DNA from 4 places in the Bradyrhizobium sp. SZCCHNS3016 genome. Region 1 is predicted to be linked to each of the others. Evidence: predicted binding sites of a transcription regulator. Region 1 holds the regulator's gene; each other region holds the start of a gene.

Region 1 (4,210 bases):
GCCGGCTGTCCGCCGACTTCGGCGAGGATGGGGGAGCCGGAATAGCCGAAATTGGCGAGGCAATGCACCGTCAGCAGCATCCCGTCCTTGGTCATGCCGGCGCTGCAATTGCGCTGGCCGGTCGGCGAATAGCGCCGCTCCTGGCCATAGCCGATCTCGGAGATGGTTCCGGCCGATGTCGCAGCCTGCAATTCCTCGCGCGTCAGCGCCTTGACCGCGACCGGCTTCGACGGCAGCGCGTCCTTCAGCACGATCAACGCCCAATCGGCGGGCGAGCGGTCGAGCGACCACCTGTCGTGCTGGATCGGGACAAAGTCCGGCGCCACGATCAGCTTGTCGGCGACCGACGATGCCGCCGGCGTGCCCCGGTTCATGCCGGCCAGGAAGCGGACGTTGCCGGGGCTGACCTGCGCCACGCCGTTGAACACGCAATGCGCCGCGGTGAGCACGACGCGCGGCGCGACCAGCGTGCCGGTGCACCAGCCGCCGCTCGAGTATTGCGCGACGGTGACGACGCCGATCGACGACGCCGGCCAGGAGGTGGGATCGACGACCTCGCCGATGTGGCGATCGAGCCCGAGCAGTTGCTCCGGACGCGGAGTGGCAATGCCCGCATCCGCCGATTCCGGTTTCGGCTGCCAGGACGCAATGGCGCTCTGGGCCTGGACGCGCTGCGGCTCGGTCAACTTGACCCGCTGCACGTCGCGGCCGGCCGATCGCACGCCGTTGCGGCCGGCCATCACCAGCCAGGCATAACCCTGCACGACGTCCTGCTTCGCGCCACGGCCGTCGAGCAGCATCAGGCCGAGCATGTATTGCGACTGCGCAAAGCCCTGCGCCGCCGCGCGGCTGAACCAGCGACTGGCTTCGCCGTAGTTCGAGGCAACACCCTCGCCATTGACGTAGGCGATGCCGAGATAATGTTGCGCGACGGCGAGCCCCTGATCGGCGGCCTTGCGGTACCAGGCCAGCGCCTCGCTCGGATTACGCGGCACGCCCCAGCCGAACGCCTGCATGAAGCCGACGTCGAACTGCGCCCGCGCATCGCCCTTGGCGGCCAGCGGCAGCAGCCGTCGCATCGCCGCCGCATGCTGCCCGTTGCCTGCCGCCGCGACCGCGTCTTCGAGCTCGGCGGCCGGGGCGCCCGCCGCGCCGCCGAGCAGCACGGCAAGAGATATGATGATGGTCTTGATCAAGGGCGTCCGCTGGGACCGAAACATCGTGACGGGCCACGAAGCAGACACGATCAAGACGGCGGCGGCGTGGCGGAAAGCGGACCGCGATCTCCTCAATCGGGCCGCCTCGCGCCTCACACCTGCTTCGTGCTCACGCCGGATCGCCCCTTACACCTGCTCGCTCTTGGCGAAGCGGTCATCGAGCGCATAACCGGCGCCGCGCACCGTGCGGATCGGGTCCTGCTCGCGGCCGGGATTGAGCAGCTTGCGCAGGCGGCCGATATGGACGTCGACGGTGCGCTCGTCGATGTAGATGTCGCGGCCCCAGACGCTATCGAGCAGCTGTTCGCGGCTGAACACGCGGCCGGGGTGCTCGAGGAAGAATTCGAGCAGGCGGTATTCGGTCGGGCCGAGATCGATCGGCCGCCCCGAGCGCGCCACGCGGCGCTTCTCGCGGTCGAGCTCGATGTCGCCATAGGACAGCACGGTCGCCAGCCGCTCCGGGCTCGCCCGCCGCAGTAGGCCTTTCACGCGCGCCAGGAGCTCCGGCACCGAGAACGGCTTGACGATGTAGTCGTCGGCGCCAGTGGCGAGTCCGCGCACGCGCTCGCTCTCCTCGCCGCGCGCCGTCAGCATGATGATCGGCAGTTGCCGGGTCTCGGAGCGCGCGCGCAGGCGGCGGCACAGCTCGATGCCGGAGAGGCCCGGCAGCATCCAGTCGAGCACGACGAGATCCGGAACGCGCTCCTTGAGCCGCGTGTCGGCCTCGTCGCCGCGCGCCACGGTCTCGACCTCGTAGCCTTCGGCCTCGAGGTTGTAGCGCAGCAGCGTCGTCAGCGCCTCCTCGTCCTCCACCACCAGAATTCGGGCGCCCATGTCTGAACCGTCTCTCTTAGTTACCGGGAATCGTCGATGCGAAGCTCGTCATGTCGCCCTTCGGGCGCTTGTCCATGATCTGCTGGCCTTCGATCATATAGAACACCGTCTCGGCGATGTTGGTCGCGTGATCGCCGATCCGCTCGATGTTCTTGGCGCAGAACATCAGGTGGATGCAGAACGAGATGTTGCGCGGATCCTCCATCATGTAGGTCAGGAGCTCGCGGAACAGCGACGTGCAGATCGCGTCGACCTCCTCGTCGCCCTTCCACACCGTCATCGCCGCCGGCAGGTCATGCGCGGCATAGGCGTCCAGCACCGTCTTGACCTGCGACTGCACGAGATCGGTCATGTGCTCGAGGCCGCGGATCAGCTTCAGCGGATGGAAGTCGCTTTCCAGCGCGGCGACGCGCTTGCCGATGTTCTTGGCGAGGTCGCCGATGCGCTCCAGATCGGTCGCCACGCGCATCGCGCCGACGATCTCGCGCAGGTCGACCGCCATCGGCTGGCGACGGGCGATCGTGAGCACGGCGCGCTCCTCGATGATGCGCTGCAGCTTGTCGACCTCGGCGTCGGTGGCGACCACCTTCTGGCCGAGCGCGATGTCGCGCCGCACCAGCGCATCGACGGAATCGACGATCAGCCGCTCCGCGAGGCCGCCCATCTCCGATACCAGACGGGTGAGGTCCTGCAGATCGCTGTCGAACGCCTTGGCGGTATGTTCACTGGCCATGATGATCTCCTGAAGACAATGTCGTCGGCGTCAGCCGAACCGGCCGGTGATGTAATCCTGGGTCCGCCGATCACTCGGCGAGGTGAAGATCTTGCTGGTGTCGTCGAACTCGATCAGCTCGCCGAGATACATGAAGGCGGTCTTGTCGGAGACGCGCGCCGCCTGCTGCATGTTATGCGTCACGATGGCGATCGTATAGTTTTCGGCGAGCTCCTGGATCAGCTCCTCGACCTTGGCGGTCGAGATCGGATCGAGCGCCGAGCACGGCTCGTCGAACAAGATCACCTCCGGCCGGACCGCCACGGTGCGCGCGATGCACAGTCGCTGCTGCTGGCCGCCGGACAGCGACAGGCCCGAGGCGTTGAGCTTGTCCTTGACCTCGTTCCACAGCGCGCCGCCGCGCAGCGCCTTCTCGACCCGGTCGTCCATCTCCGACTTGGAGATCTTCTCATAGAGGCGGATGCCGAAGGCGATGTTCTCGTAGATCGTCATCGGGAACGGCGTCGGCTTCTGGAACACCATGCCGACCCGGGCGCGCAGCAGATTCAGATCGAGCTTGGGATCGAGGATGTTGGTGTTGTCGAGCATCAGCTGCCCGGTCGCGCGCTGGCCCGGATAGAGATCGTACATCCGGTTGAAGATGCGCAGCAGCGTGGACTTGCCGCAGCCGGACGGGCCGATGAACGCGGTGACGCGGTTGGTGCCCAGCGACAGGTTGATGTTCTTCAGCGCGTGATGGTCGCCGTAGTAGAAGTTGAGGTTGCGCGCAGTCACCTTGGCCGGCGCATCCGGAAGCGCCTTGCCGTGAAGAGCGTGATTGGGCTGACTGACGGAGACGGACAGTTCGGTCATTTGGTGTTCCTCTCGGCGCCGAGAATGCGTGCACCGATGTTCAGGGCGAGCACGGCCAGAGTGATGAGAAGGGCTCCGCTCCAGGCCAGTTGCTTCCAATAGGCATAAGGGCTCTGGACGAAATTGTTGATGGTGACGGGCAGGTTCGCCATCGTCTTGGAGAGGTTGAGGCTCCAGAACTGGTTCGACAGTGCGGTGAACAGCAGAGGCGCGGTCTCGCCGGCGACGCGGGCGGTGGCGAGCAGCACGCCGGTGATGAGGCCCGAGCGCGCCGCCCGATAGGCGATGCGGCGGATCACCAGCGAGCGCGGCAGGCCGAGCGCAGACGCCGCCTCGCGCAGCGGGTTGGGCACGAGCAGCAGCATGTCCTCGGTGGTGCGCAGCACCACCGGGATCACGATGACCGCCAATGCAAGGGAACCCGCGAGTGCCGAGAAGCCGCCCATCGGCACCACGACCGCACCATAGATGAACAGGCCGATGATGATCGAGGGCGCCGACAGCAGGATGTCGTTGATGAAGCGGATCACCGAGGTCAGGCGGTCATTGCGGCCGTATTCGGCGAGATAGGTGC
Region 2 (4,210 bases), on a different contig from region 1:
GCCAGGAAGTCGAGATGATGCTCAGCCTGCGGCCATCGCGATGGGTGATGTCGACACGAAAACGCTTCGCCTGCATCGACACCGGCCGGTAGGACAGCCGGATCGCGGCGATGTCGGCGTACGGCCACAGGCCGGTCCGGCCGGCGAACCGCCACGACAGCCCCTGCCCGGTCAGCTCGAACTGGTGCGCGGCCCCGACCAGCGACGCCTTGTAGGCGTAGCGGATCGCATCATCGCCGGCCGTGGTGGTGCGCTCGGAAATGGATCGGTCCTGTTGCGTGTGGCGCGCGCCTTATCCTACAAACGGAGCATGAGCGAAACGATCTATTTTCCGCGCCACCTGATCCTGGCCGGAGCGATGGCCGCCGGCGTGCTGCTGGCGCTGGCCGTGCACATGCTCGGCGCCCGCTACGGGCTCGATCTCGGCGGCCTGTGGCAGACCGAGAGCGGCGCCTTCATGCCGGCGGGATCGGCAATCGCCTGGTGGCTGATCGCCACCGTCGGCTTCTCCTCGGGCTATTTCATCGCCAACATCATGCACAGCGCGGTGTCGGGCGAGATCCCGCAGCGGATGCGCAACTTCCTGGTCGTGGTCGGCGTACTGATGCTGGCCGGCATCGGCCAGGCGATCTCCGGCCCGAGCCCGGTGCCGTCGGCCTCAGGTGTGCTGGCCGGCCTCGCCGCGCTCTGCCTCGGCGCCCTGATGGCGTTCTGCGGCGCCAATTTCGCGTTGCGTAAGAGCTGACGCGCGGCATCCGGATGCGACGACGCCGCGCGGGATGTCCGCGCGGCGTTTTGTCTCATCGACTGGTGACGCGATCAGCTCGCGGCGCGCAGGTTGACGCCGCTCTCGGCGAGCTTGGTCAGCTTCATGTCGGTCGCCTTCTCCTCGTCGAGCGTCTTCTGCAGCACGGCGGCGCAGTCGCTGCGGCCGAGCTGCTTGGCCCAGGCGATCAGGCTGCCGTAGCGCGTGATCTCGTAGTGCTCGGCCGCCTGGGCGGCGTTGATCAGCGCTGCGTCCAGCACGGCCTTGTCGGCGACCTCGCCCGCGACCTCCTCGGCCTCCTCGATGATGCCGTCGATCGCCGGACAGTCGACCGCCTTGGCCGCGATGCCGTGCATCTTGAACACCTGCTCGAGACGCGTCACATGCGTCTTCGTCTCATCGAGATGGGTCAGAAAGCCCTGCTTGAGCTTCCGATCCGTCGCCTTGTCCGCCATCTTTGGCAGCGCTTTGACGAGCTGGTTCTCGGCGTAATAGATGTCCTGCAGCTGATGAACGAACAGATCGTTCATCGTCTTGATGTCCTTGGTGAACAGTCCCATTTGCCTCATGTCCTCTTGGTTCGGGAACATGGCAGGTCCCTCCCCGACCGATCGTCGCCATGTTCGCTGTGCCCGCGGGGCGCTAACCGACGGCCACGGCGGTTGTTCCGGCGCAACCGGCCCTGCCGGCCGGAACCGGTCGCAGAGGGCCAGGTTTGCTCGTGAACCGCGCGCGTAACCAATTGGACCGAACTGAGGCGGCCGCCAGCCATGTGACTGAAGTGTGACAGACCCGCGCCGCATGGGTCGGAGCTGAGCTGTGTCAAGGACTGCACAAGGCGCGCATTTTAGCATAAGGAACAGGCTGTCACGAATTGCCCGCCTCCATCGACCAATGGTTTCGCCTCTTTTCCAAGAACTAGTACCGCCCCGCCGGGAGGATGAATGCAGCGCCTGCTGACCACGCTCTCGCGTGGCTTCAAGAAATGGATCGGCTGGAAGCGGCTGGGGATTGCAGCGAGCCTTGCGATCATCGCCTTCGCGATCACGACGCTCGTGCGCACGCTCAAGGGCGTCGATGCCGGCGTCATCCTGACGGCGCTCACCGAAATCCCGCTCGGTCACATCGCGCTCGCGGCCTTGTGTGTGATCGGCGCGTTCTGCACGCTGACCTTCTATGACTATTTTGCACTGCGAACGATTGGCAAGAAACACGTCCCCTATCGCATCGCAGCGATGAGCGCCTTCACCAGCTATTCGATCGGCCACAACATCGGCGCCACCGTCTTCACCGGGGGCGCGATCCGGTTCCGGATCTATTCGGACTACGGCCTGTCCGCGATCGACGTCGCCAAGATCTGCTTCCTGTCGGGCCTGACCTTCTGGCTCGGCAACCTGTTCGTGCTCGGCATCGGCATGACCCTGCATCCGGCCGCGGCCACCGCGATGGACCAGTTGCCCCCGGCGATGAACCAGCTGATCGCGATCGGCATCCTCGGCGCGATCTTCGCCTATCTCGGCTGGCTGACCGCCGGCAAGAACCGCCGGCAGCTCGGCCAGAACGGCTGGAAGGTGGTGCTGCCTTCCGCGCAGCTCACGCTGGTGCAGATCCTGATCGGCGTCGTCGACCTCGGCTTCTGCGCGCTGGCGATGTACCTGCTCGTCCCCGCCGATCCTCCGATCGACTTCCTGTCGCTGTCGGTGGTGTTCATCCTCGCCACCCTGCTCGGCTTTGCCAGCCATGCGCCTGGCAGCATCGGCGTGTTCGATGCCGCCATGCTGGTGGCACTGCCGCAGTTCGGCCGCGAGCAGCTCTTGGCCACCCTGCTCGTCTTCCGCGTGCTCTATTTCGTGATCCCCTTCGCCATCGCGATCTCGATCATGGGCATCAGGGAGCTCTGGATGAACGTCGTCAAGCCGTGGCAGGAGCGGCGCCGGCTGAACGCCGCCTGCGAGGACGAGGTCGCGGCCAAGCGCGCCGCCGCCACGGCCCCTGCCGCGGTTCCCCAGCGCATCAAGCGCCACTCCCAGCGCTGAGCAGCAATTCTCTCGCGGACGATGCGACGGTTCGATCCTCGACCGGTTGAACTCGCGTGCGGTCCTCTTATTTCCGCCCCATCGCTGACGTGAATCCTTGCGCATGACCCGAATTCCCCCTCGTCCGCTGCTCGCCGCCTGCGTCCTGGCCAGCCTGCTCGCCCCTCTCGCCGCCACCGAGGCGGCCGCGCAGTTCGGCGCAGCGCCGCTGCAGATCAGCTGGGAGGTGCGCAACCGCTTCCGTCTCTTCCGCGAGGAGCGCGACTTCCTGCTGCATACCGAGAGCACGCGCGACCGCTCCATCCTCGCCGCCGAGCAGGCGTTGGGGGTGCAGAGCGACGGCCGCGGCTGGGCCCGCAACGTCGTCAACCGGCTCTGCATCGACCTCGCCGGCCGCGTCAACGAGCCGTGCACACGCGACAACGTCAAGGAAAGCTATCTCACACCCATCGACCATCCGGTCACCGTGCGCCTGACCGGCCCGGTGCCGGTCGGCGCCACCTGTGCCTGGTCGTTCGACGACGGCGACGGGCCGCAGACCTCGACCTTCGACTGCGCCGAGCCGGTCAATTTGCGCGTCCGCTACGGCCGCCAGACCGTGGCATCCGTCGATGTCGCCAGCCCGGAAGGGACGCGGCAGGTCTCGACCGGAATCCAGGTCCGCGACGTCCTGATCGCCGGCCTCGGCGACAGCATCGCCTCCGGCGAGGGCAATCCCGACCGCCCGATCGCGCTCGCCGACGACGGCTTCTGCTTCCGCTCCTATCTCGGCGGCCCGACCGCGCAATATTATCGGCCGAGCCGGGCCGGCTTCAAAGGCGGCCGCGCCTGCGAGGCGCCGGACACGCTGCAGAACTGGCAGAAGCACAGCGCGGTCTGGCTCAACGCTGCCTGCCATCGCTCGCTCTACAGCTACCAGACCCGCACGGCGCTGGCGCTCGCGGTGCGCTATCCGCACGTCGCGGTCACCTACCTGCCGCTCGCCTGCACCGGCGCCACCATCGCCGACGGCCTGTTCGGCAGCCAGCGCGCGCGCGAATGCACGCCCGGCCGCTCGGTCGCGACCTGCGCCGGCGGCGTCAACGGCCAGCTCGGCGAACTCCGCGAGGCGCTGACCGCGGCCAAGCGCCGCCAGCCGGACCGCAAGCTCGACCTGATTCTGCTGTCGATCGGCGCCAACGACATCAACTTCTCCGGCCTCGTCGCCGACGTCATCGTCGACACGCCGACCGAGCGCACCCTGTTCAAGCGCTCCGGCGTGATCGGCTCGGTGGAGGAATCGCGCAGCGAGCTGGCGAGCGACCTGCCGCAGGGCTTTGCCAAGCTGCGCGAGGCGCTGAAGCCGCTGGTCGGCGACCTCTCGCACGTCATCTACACCTCCTACGGCAATCCGGCGCTGAGCCGTGCC
Region 3 (4,210 bases), on a different contig from region 1:
CGTCGCCGAGCCCGTCGAGATGCAGCGCGCCGGTGATCCAGATCCAGGCGACCAGCACGGCCAGCGCAACGATCCACGGATCAGCGCCGTGGAGCAGCCGGGCGACCACCGCCAGACAGGCTCCGACCGTCAGCCCGGCTGCCGGAAACCAGCCCGATGCCCGCGCCAGGTCGTCCGGTCGTGACTCCGCGACGTGCGGTGTCGGCAGCCGTGTCAGGAATTGCAATGCGATCCAGAATTCACGAAGCATCATGGCTGGATGATCTCGACGATTTCGCCCCAAGGTACACCATCATTGCCCTGCCCCGCTTCGAGCGTGATCCGCGTGCCGGGCCGGATGCGCAGGCTCCACAGCTGGCGCAGCGGCCATCCGAGTAGCTGCGAGAGCGCTGCGCGCATGGCGCCGCCATGGGTCACCACGAGAACCGGCACAGGCTCGGGCCGGACAAGGATACGACGTGTTGCGCGCGCCACTCGCGCCTGCAAATCGGTCCAGCTCTCACCGTCCGGCGCCCGGACCTCAGCATCGGCATGGAAGGTGTCGAGCAAGGCTTCGCCTCCGGGCTCGGCAGCGATGTCGCGATGCGTCCGCCCGTCCCACAGGCCGAAATCGACCTCGCTCCAATCCACGTCGATGTCCAGCGCGCAGCCGGTCAGCCGGGCATAATCCTCCGCTGCCGCACGTGCGCGCGCCAACGGCGAGCTGACGACGCTGTGCCAGATCCGGCTTTGCGTCTGCCGCCGGAATTGATCCCAGCCGGGTTCGCTGAGCGGTGGGTCGGTGCGGCCGTCGAGATAGCCGTCCCGTCCTGTCGTCCCGTGCCGCAGCAGATCGATCCGCATCAGGACTTGGCTCCCGAGACGGCGGCCTCCGCAAAGGTGGCCATGCCCCCGTGGAGCGCACAGGCCAGCCGGATGATCGGCAGCGCAGTGGCGGCGCCCGAGGCCTCGCCAAGCCGCAGATCGAGGTCGATCAGCGGACGGGCACCGAGCGCGTCGAGCACGATGGCGTGGCCGCGCTCGGCCGAGCGATGCGAGAACAGCAGCCACGGACGGCAGGAGGGATTGAGGCGGACGGCGACCAGCGCCGCGACAGAGACGATGAAGCCGTCGACCAGCACCGGCCAGCGCCGCTGCGCGGCGGCGACGATCGCGCCGGCCATCGCAATGATCTCGAAACCGCCGACGGCGGCCAGGACGTCCGCGACGGCCGCTCCCGTCGTGAGCCCGTGTCGCCCCAACGCATCGGCAATCACCGCAGCCTTCCTGGCCCGTCCGTCGGCGTCGAGCCCAGTGCCGCTGCCGACGATGTCCGCGGGCGCGCATAACAGCAGCGCGGCGGCAATCGCTGCCGCCGATGTCGTGTTGCCGATCCCCATCTCGCCGAAGATCACGAGTTGCGGCGCGTGATCGGCCTGCCGCACCACCGCGCGCCGTCCGGCTTCGGCCGCGAACGCAACCTCCTCCAGCGTCAGCGCCGCCTCGGTGCTGAAGTCGCGCGTGCCGCGCCGCGGCTTGTCGACGATCACGCCGGGCACCGGCTCGCTCGCCAGCGTGCCGACGTCGACCACCTCCAGCGGACAGCCGAGGCTGCGCGACAGCACCGAAATCGCCGCACCGCCGCCGGCGAAGTTGTGGAGCATCTGCACCGTCACTTCAGGCGGATACGCCGACACGCCCCGTGCCGCGATGCCGTGGTCCCCCGCGAACAGCACCACCGGCACCCGGTCGGCCCCTGGACGTTCCGACGCCTGCAGCGCGGCCAAATCGACCGCCACCTGCTCCAATCGCCCAAGGGCGCCAAACGGCTTGGTCAACTGGGCCTGGCGTTCCAGCGCGGCCTGCCGATGGAGCTCGGACGGGGCCACACAATCAAGGCTGATCCATTCGGGAAGCACCACGGATCCTTTCAGCGTCACTCGGGTTCGGGACGATTGCCACTGCGAGGCGGCCGAGACAAGCTCCGTGAGGCGCCCTATTGTCATCGAACCGTCATCGAACGTGACGACAGGTGGCTGCCCACCCAGCCCGAAAGACTCTCATGGAATACTTCCGCCGCTTCACCTTCCTGTTCGCCGCGCCGGTCTTCGATACCGACGATCTCGCCGGCGTCCGCTTCAACCAGATCATCGAAGAGATCCAGCGCTCGGGCTTCGAGGTGGTGCGCGCCCGCAAGCTGGAGGACGCCGAGATCGCCGTGCAGACGGATGCCGCGATCGGCTGCATGGTCGTCGATTGGGGCAAGAAGGGCCTGGAAGGCAAGACGGCGTCGCTGATCAACCTGATGCGCCGTCGCGGACTGGACTTCCCGATCATCCTCCTGATCCGCCGCAAGCGGTTCGAGGATCTGCCGGTCGAGGTGCTCGATTTCATCGACGGCTACGTGTTCCTGTCGGAAGAGACTCCAGCCTTCATCGCCAAGAACCTGGTCAGCCGGCTGAAGCAATATGCCGAGACACTGAAGACGCCATTCTTCGGCGCGCTGGTCGACTACGCCGAGGAAGGCAACCAGCTCTGGACCTGCCCCGGGCACAATGGCGGCGTGTTCTATAGCCGCAGCCCGATCGGCCGGGTCTTCGTCGAGCATCTCGGCGAGGCCGTGTTCCGCGACGATCTCGACAATTCCGTGCTCGATCTCGGCGATCTCCTGACCCATGAGGGGCCGGCGCTGCGCGCGCAGAAGGAAGCCGCGCAGATCTTCGGCGCCGAGAAGACCTATTTCGTCCTCAACGGTACCTCGACCTCCAACAAGGTCGTGCTCGGGGCCCTGGTCACCGACGGCGACCTCGTGCTGTTCGATCGCAACAACCACAAGGCCGCTCATCACGGCGCGCTGCTGATTTCGGGCGGCGTCCCGATCTACGTCCCAACGGTTCGCAACCCCTGGGGCCTGATCGGCCCGATGCGCTGGGATCTGCTGGACGAAGAGCATCTGCGACAGCAGATCCGCGACAACCCGCTGGTCAAGGACCCCGACGCCTGGCGCAAGGAGCGGCCGTTCCGCGTCGCGGTGGTCGAGGAGTGCACCTATGACGGCACGATCCACAGCGCCGAGATGATCCTGAAGCGGATCGGGCATCTCTGCGACTACATCATGTTCGACGAGGCCTGGGCGGGCTTCATGAAATTCCACCCGCTCTACACCGGCCGCTTCGCCATGGGCCTCGGCGACCTCGGACCCGACGCCCCCGGCATCATCGCCACGCAATCGACCCACAAGCAGCTCGCGAGCTTCTCCCAGGCCTCGCAGATCCACGTCAAGGACCGCCACATCAAGGGCCAGCGGCGGCGGGTCGAGCATCGCCGCTTCAACGAAAGCTTCATGCAGCACGCCTCGACATCGCCGTTCTATCCGCTGTTCGCGTCGCTGGACGTCGGCGCGCAGATGATGAAGGGCCGCTCCGGCGAGGTGCTGTGGGACGACACGATCCGGCTCGGAATCGAATTGCGCAAGAAGATCAGGGCGATGCGCCGGGAATTCGAGGAGAAGGAGAAGGATCCGGCGCGGCGCTGGTTCTTCGAGCCGTTCGTGCCGGACCGGGTGTCGATCCCCGATGCGGCCAATCCCGGGGCTAGCCATGACGTGGCCTGGGAGGCGATCTCGACCGACCAGCTCGCAACCGATACCGCGCTGTGGCAGCTCGCGCCGGGCGCGGCATGGCACGGCTTTCCGGATCTCACCCCCGGCTTCGCGATGACCGATCCGAACAAGCTGACCCTGCTGACCCCGGGCTTCGATCGCGCCACCGGCGGCTATGCCGATCACGGCATCCCGGCTCCGATCGTCGCGCAATATCTGCGCGAGAACCGCATCGTGGCGGAGAAGAACGATCTCAACTCGCTGCTGTTCCTGCTGACGCCGGGGGTCGAGGCGAGCAAGGCGGGAACCCTGATCAGTGGCCTGGTCGCCTTCAAGCGGCTCCACGATGACAACGTGCTGCTGGAGGACGCCATTCCGGAGTTCACCCGCAAGCGCTTTGCGCGTTACGGCAAGCTGCGGCTGCGCGACCTCTGCGCCGAGATGCACCGCTTCTACCGCGAAGCCGAGGTGAGCGCGCTGCAGGCAAAGCAGTTCCAGCCGCAGCACATGCCGGAGATCGCGATGTCACCACGCGAGGCGGCGCGTGCGCTGATGCGCAACGAGGTCGACTACCTGCCGATCGATCGGATCGCCGGGCGCATTGCGACGACGCCGTTCGTGGTCTATCCG
Region 4 (4,210 bases), on a different contig from region 1:
GCCGCCACCGAGAATCCGACATTGGTGCGGGCGTTCGGCATCAACGTGCCGCGCATGATCACGCTGACCTACGGCCTCGGCGTCGGGCTCGCGGCCCTCGCCGGCGTGCTGTCGGCGCCGATCAACCAGGTGCGGCCCCTGATGGGCGAGCACATCATCATCGTGGTGTTCGCAGTGGTCGTGATCGGCGGCATGGGCTCGATCATGGGCTCGATCATCACCGGCTTCCTGCTCGGCGTGATCGAGGGACTGACCAAATATTTCTATCCCGAGGCTTCCAACACCGTGGTCTTCGTTCTGATGGTCCTGGTGCTGCTGGTGAAGCCGACGGGTCTGACCGGACGGGCGGCCTGACATGACATCCATCACCGACACGACCCTGCCGATCACCCCGCGCGCGATGCGCGACGAGATGATCGTGTTCGTCATCATGGCGGCGCTGCTGGCGATCGTACCGTGGACCGGGCTGTACCCGTTCTTCGTCATGCAGGCGCTGTGCTTCGCGCTGCTCGCCTGCGCCTTCAACCTCCTGATCGGCTATGGCGGCCTGCTGTCGTTCGGCCACGCGATGTTCCTGGGAACGGCCGGCTACTGCAGTGCCCACGCGCTGAAGGTGTGGGGGCTGCCGCCCGAGCTCGGCATCCTCACAGGCGTCGCCGGATCGTTCGTCCTGTCGGTGATCACCGGCTACATCTCGATCCGCCGCCAGGGCATCTATTTCGCGATGATCACGCTGGCGCTGTCGCAGCTGCTGTATTTCATCTATCTGCAGGCGCCGTTCACCCATGGCGAGGACGGCATCCAGGGCATTCCCCAGGGGCGGATGTTCGGCATCCTCGACCTGTCCAGGCCGACGGTGCTCTATTACGTCGTGCTGGTCGGCTTCCTCGCCGGCTTCCTGCTGATCTTCCGCACCATCAACTCGCCGTTCGGCGAAGTGCTGAAATCGATCCGTGAGAACGAGCAGCGGGCGATCTCGCTGGGTTACAAGACCGACCATTACAAGCTGCTCGCCTTCATTCTGTCCGGGACGCTGGCCGGCTTGGCTGGTGCGTTGAAGGTGTTCGTCGCCCAGAACGCCTCGCTGACCGACGTCGAGGTGGCGATGTCGGGGCAGATCGTGCTCATGACCCTGGTCGGAGGGCTCGGCACCGTGTTCGGCCCCGTCGTCGGCGCGTTCGTAATCGTCGGCATGCAGCAATATCTGTCCGGCTTCGGCCAGTGGGTGACGGTGATCCAGGGCGTGATCTTCGTCGCCTGCGTGCTCACCTTCCGCCGCGGCGTGGTCGGCGAAATCGCCCATCTGTTCAAACGATCCCTTTAAGCCGTTGATCTGAAAAGAGATCGTCGAAAGGGCAGAAAGCGGTGGATGAACCGGCCACCGCTTCTGCTGGTGCGCGATCCGGAGTATGACAGTTCTGTGACGGGCCGGCCCTGGCCCGTTTCGGAATGGATGGATCTCGTCCCATGCTGCACTGGTTTCGCGCCGTCCTCCCGCGGGAGGAGCGGTTTTTCGATTTGTTCGCCCGCCACAACAAGGTGGTGATTCAGGGCGCCCATGCGCTGCAGGACATGCTGCAGGGCGGTGACGACATCCTCGCCCACTGCCAGCGCGTCAGCCAGTTCGAGAACGAGGCCGACAACATCACCCGCGAAGTGCTGACCGCGGTCCGCCGCACTTTCATCACCCCGTTCGACCGCGGCGACATCAAGAACCTGATCACCTCGATGGACGATGCCATCGACCAGATGCAGCAGACCGCCAAGGCCGTGGTGCTGTTCGAGGTCAAAGAGTTCGAGCCGACCATGCGTGAGATGGGCACCTTGCTGGTCGATTGCGCCAATCTGATCGGCCGCGCGCTGCCGTTGCTGCAGGCGATCGGCCAGAACGTGCCGATGATCACCGCGATCACCGAGGAGATGACCAAGCTCGAGGGCCGGGTCGACGACCTCCACGACATCGGGCTGAAGGAGCTGTTCCTCAAGCACCGCAAGGCCAATACCATGGACTTCATTGTCGGCGCCGAGATCTACGACCATCTGGAGAAGGTCGCCGACCGCTTCGACGACGTCGCCAACGAGATCAATTCGATCATGATCGAACAGGTCTAGGGTAGGGCCGCGCCGTGGACGCTCAACTCGGCCTTCCGATCCTGGTCGGCCTCATCGCCGTCGCGCTCGCCTTCGATTTCCTGAACGGCCTGCATGACGCCGCCAACTCGATCGCGACCATCGTTTCGACGCGCGTGCTCCGGCCGCAATATGCGGTGTTCTGGGCCGCATTCTTTAATTTCGTCGCGTTCGCGGTGTTCGGCCTCCACGTCGCGCAGACCATCGGTACAGGGATCATCGATCCCGCCATCGTCGACGCCCAGGTGATCTTCGCCGCCCTGGTCGGTGCCATCGTCTGGAACCTCGTCACCTGGGCGGCCGGCATTCCCTCGTCGAGCTCGCACGCTTTGATTGGCGGGCTGGTTGGGGCGGGCTTCGCAAAGGCCGGCCTGTCGGCCACGGTGTGGAGCGGCCTGTCGAAGACCGTGCTCGCGATCGTGCTGTCGCCGCTGGTCGGCCTGATCCTGGCGATGATCCTGGTCGCGGTCGTGTCCTGGGCCTCGGTGCGCTCGACGCCGTTCGCGGTCGACCGCGCCTTCCGCATCCTGCAATTCGTCTCGGCCTCGCTGTATTCGCTCGGCCATGGCGGCAACGATGCGCAGAAGACGATGGGCATCATCGCCGTGCTGCTGTATTCGCAGGGCCATCTCGGCAACGAGTTCACGGTGCCATTCTGGGTCGTGCTGTCGTGCCAGGCGGCGATGGCGCTGGGCACCCTGATGGGCGGCTGGCGCATCGTCCGCACCATGGGCCTGCGCATCACCAAGCTGAACCCGATGCAGGGTTTCTGCGCCGAGACCGGCGGCGCGATCACGCTGTTCCTGGCGACGTTCCTCGGCGTGCCCGTCTCGACCACCCACACCATCACCGGCGCCATCGTCGGCGTCGGCGCCGCCCGACGCGCCTCCGCGGTGCGCTGGAACGTGGCCGGATCGATCGTCTATGCCTGGGTCTTCACGATTCCGGCCTCGGCGATCGTCGCGGCGCTGACGTTCTGGCTGGTGTCGGTGCTCCGGCACTGATCCGGATCGGTCCGGCTGGGCTCAACTCGCCGGTTGGAGTTGCGGTGCAAAACGCCTATATGGAGGGCGCGCGGCGGCCGAGATCCCGCGCCTTTCCCGTAAATCGCCCGCTCTCTGGCCTGAAACGACGCCTGCCGCCTCATGTCCGATACTGCCGTCACGACCGAACAGCCCGCCCGCACCGCCTTGTCCGACGAGGTGGCGCGCCGGCGCACCTTTGCCATCATCTCGCATCCGGACGCCGGCAAGACCACGCTGACGGAAAAGTTGCTGCTGTTCGGCGGCGCCATCAACCTCGCCGGCCAGGTCAAGGCCAAGGGCGAGCGCCGCAACACCCGCTCGGACTGGATGAAGATCGAGCGCGAGCGCGGCATCTCCGTCGTGACCTCGGTCATGACCTTCGAGTTCGAGGGCCTCGTTTTCAACCTCTTGGACACGCCGGGCCACGAGGACTTCAGCGAGGACACCTATCGCACGCTGACCGCGGTCGACTCGGCGGTGATGGTGATCGACGCCGCCAAGGGCATCGAGGCGCGCACGCGCAAGCTGTTCGAGGTCTGCCGCCTGCGCGACATCCCGATCATCACCTTCATCAACAAGATGGACCGCGAGAGCCGCGACACCTTCGATCTTCTGGACGAGATCGAGAAGACGCTGGCGCTCGACACCACGCCGATGACCTGGCCCGTGGGCCGCGGCCGCGATTTCATCGGCACCTATGACATCCGCGACGGCGGCGTGCGCCTGCTCGAAGGCGGCGGCGCCAAGACCGGCGCCGCGCAGCAGATCGCGATTTCGGAGCTCGGCAAGTTCAACGCCAATCTCGACATGAGCCAGATCACCGACGAGCTCGAGCTGGTCAAGGAAGCCTGCAAGCCGTTCGACCTGGAGGCATTCCGCGAGGGCCATCTCACCCCGGTCTATTTCGGCAGTGCCTTGCGCAATTTCGGCGTCGGCGACCTCCTGGAGGGCCTCGGCCGCTACGCGCCGTCGCCGCGCGCGCAGGAGTCGAACCTGCGCAAGGTCGATGCCGCCGAGCCGCGCATGAGCGCGTTCGTGTTCAAGATCCAGGCGAA

What was found. Region 1 encodes PhoB, which activates phosphate uptake and scavenging genes when phosphate is short. Its sites were predicted from a motif close to TGTCATNNANCTGTCAT; they were not measured.
Region 2: QW881_RS27925 (YbhN family protein) is a predicted target of PhoB. The motif match lies at 1,539-1,555, and genes of this name have one in related genera.
Region 3: QW881_RS20905 (Orn/Lys/Arg decarboxylase N-terminal domain-containing protein) is a predicted target of PhoB. The motif match lies at 1,980-1,996, and genes of this name have one in related genera.
Region 4: QW881_RS30995 (DUF47 domain-containing protein) is a predicted target of PhoB. The motif match lies at 1,410-1,426, and genes of this name have one in related genera.

Annotation. Positions count from the first base shown of each region.
Region 1 is NZ_JAUETE010000001.1:326,583-330,792, reverse strand. It holds gene QW881_RS01565 (trypsin-like serine protease) at 1-1,196, opposite strand, end outside; gene phoB (phosphate regulon transcriptional regulator PhoB) at 1,344-2,051, opposite strand; gene phoU (phosphate signaling complex protein PhoU) at 2,068-2,784, opposite strand; gene pstB (phosphate ABC transporter ATP-binding protein PstB) at 2,815-3,636, opposite strand; gene pstA (phosphate ABC transporter permease PstA) at 3,633-4,210, opposite strand, start outside.
Region 2 is NZ_JAUETE010000018.1:17,728-21,937, forward strand. It holds gene QW881_RS27910 (hypothetical protein) at 1-262, opposite strand, end outside; gene QW881_RS27915 (hypothetical protein) at 311-745, shown strand; gene QW881_RS27920 (ferritin-like domain-containing protein) at 820-1,326, opposite strand; gene QW881_RS27925 (YbhN family protein) at 1,711-2,802, shown strand; gene QW881_RS27930 (hypothetical protein) at 2,906-4,210, shown strand, end outside.
Region 3 is NZ_JAUETE010000011.1:40,200-44,409, forward strand. It holds gene QW881_RS20890 (adenosylcobinamide-GDP ribazoletransferase) at 1-253, opposite strand, end outside; gene QW881_RS20895 (histidine phosphatase family protein) at 250-843, opposite strand; gene cobT (nicotinate-nucleotide--dimethylbenzimidazole phosphoribosyltransferase) at 843-1,898, opposite strand; gene QW881_RS20905 (Orn/Lys/Arg decarboxylase N-terminal domain-containing protein) at 2,042-4,210, shown strand, end outside.
Region 4 is NZ_JAUETE010000025.1:40,619-44,828, reverse strand. It holds gene QW881_RS31005 (branched-chain amino acid ABC transporter permease) at 1-354, shown strand, start outside; gene QW881_RS31000 (branched-chain amino acid ABC transporter permease) at 356-1,324, shown strand; gene QW881_RS30995 (DUF47 domain-containing protein) at 1,468-2,112, shown strand; gene QW881_RS30990 (anion permease) at 2,127-3,134, shown strand; gene QW881_RS30985 (peptide chain release factor 3) at 3,276-4,210, shown strand, end outside.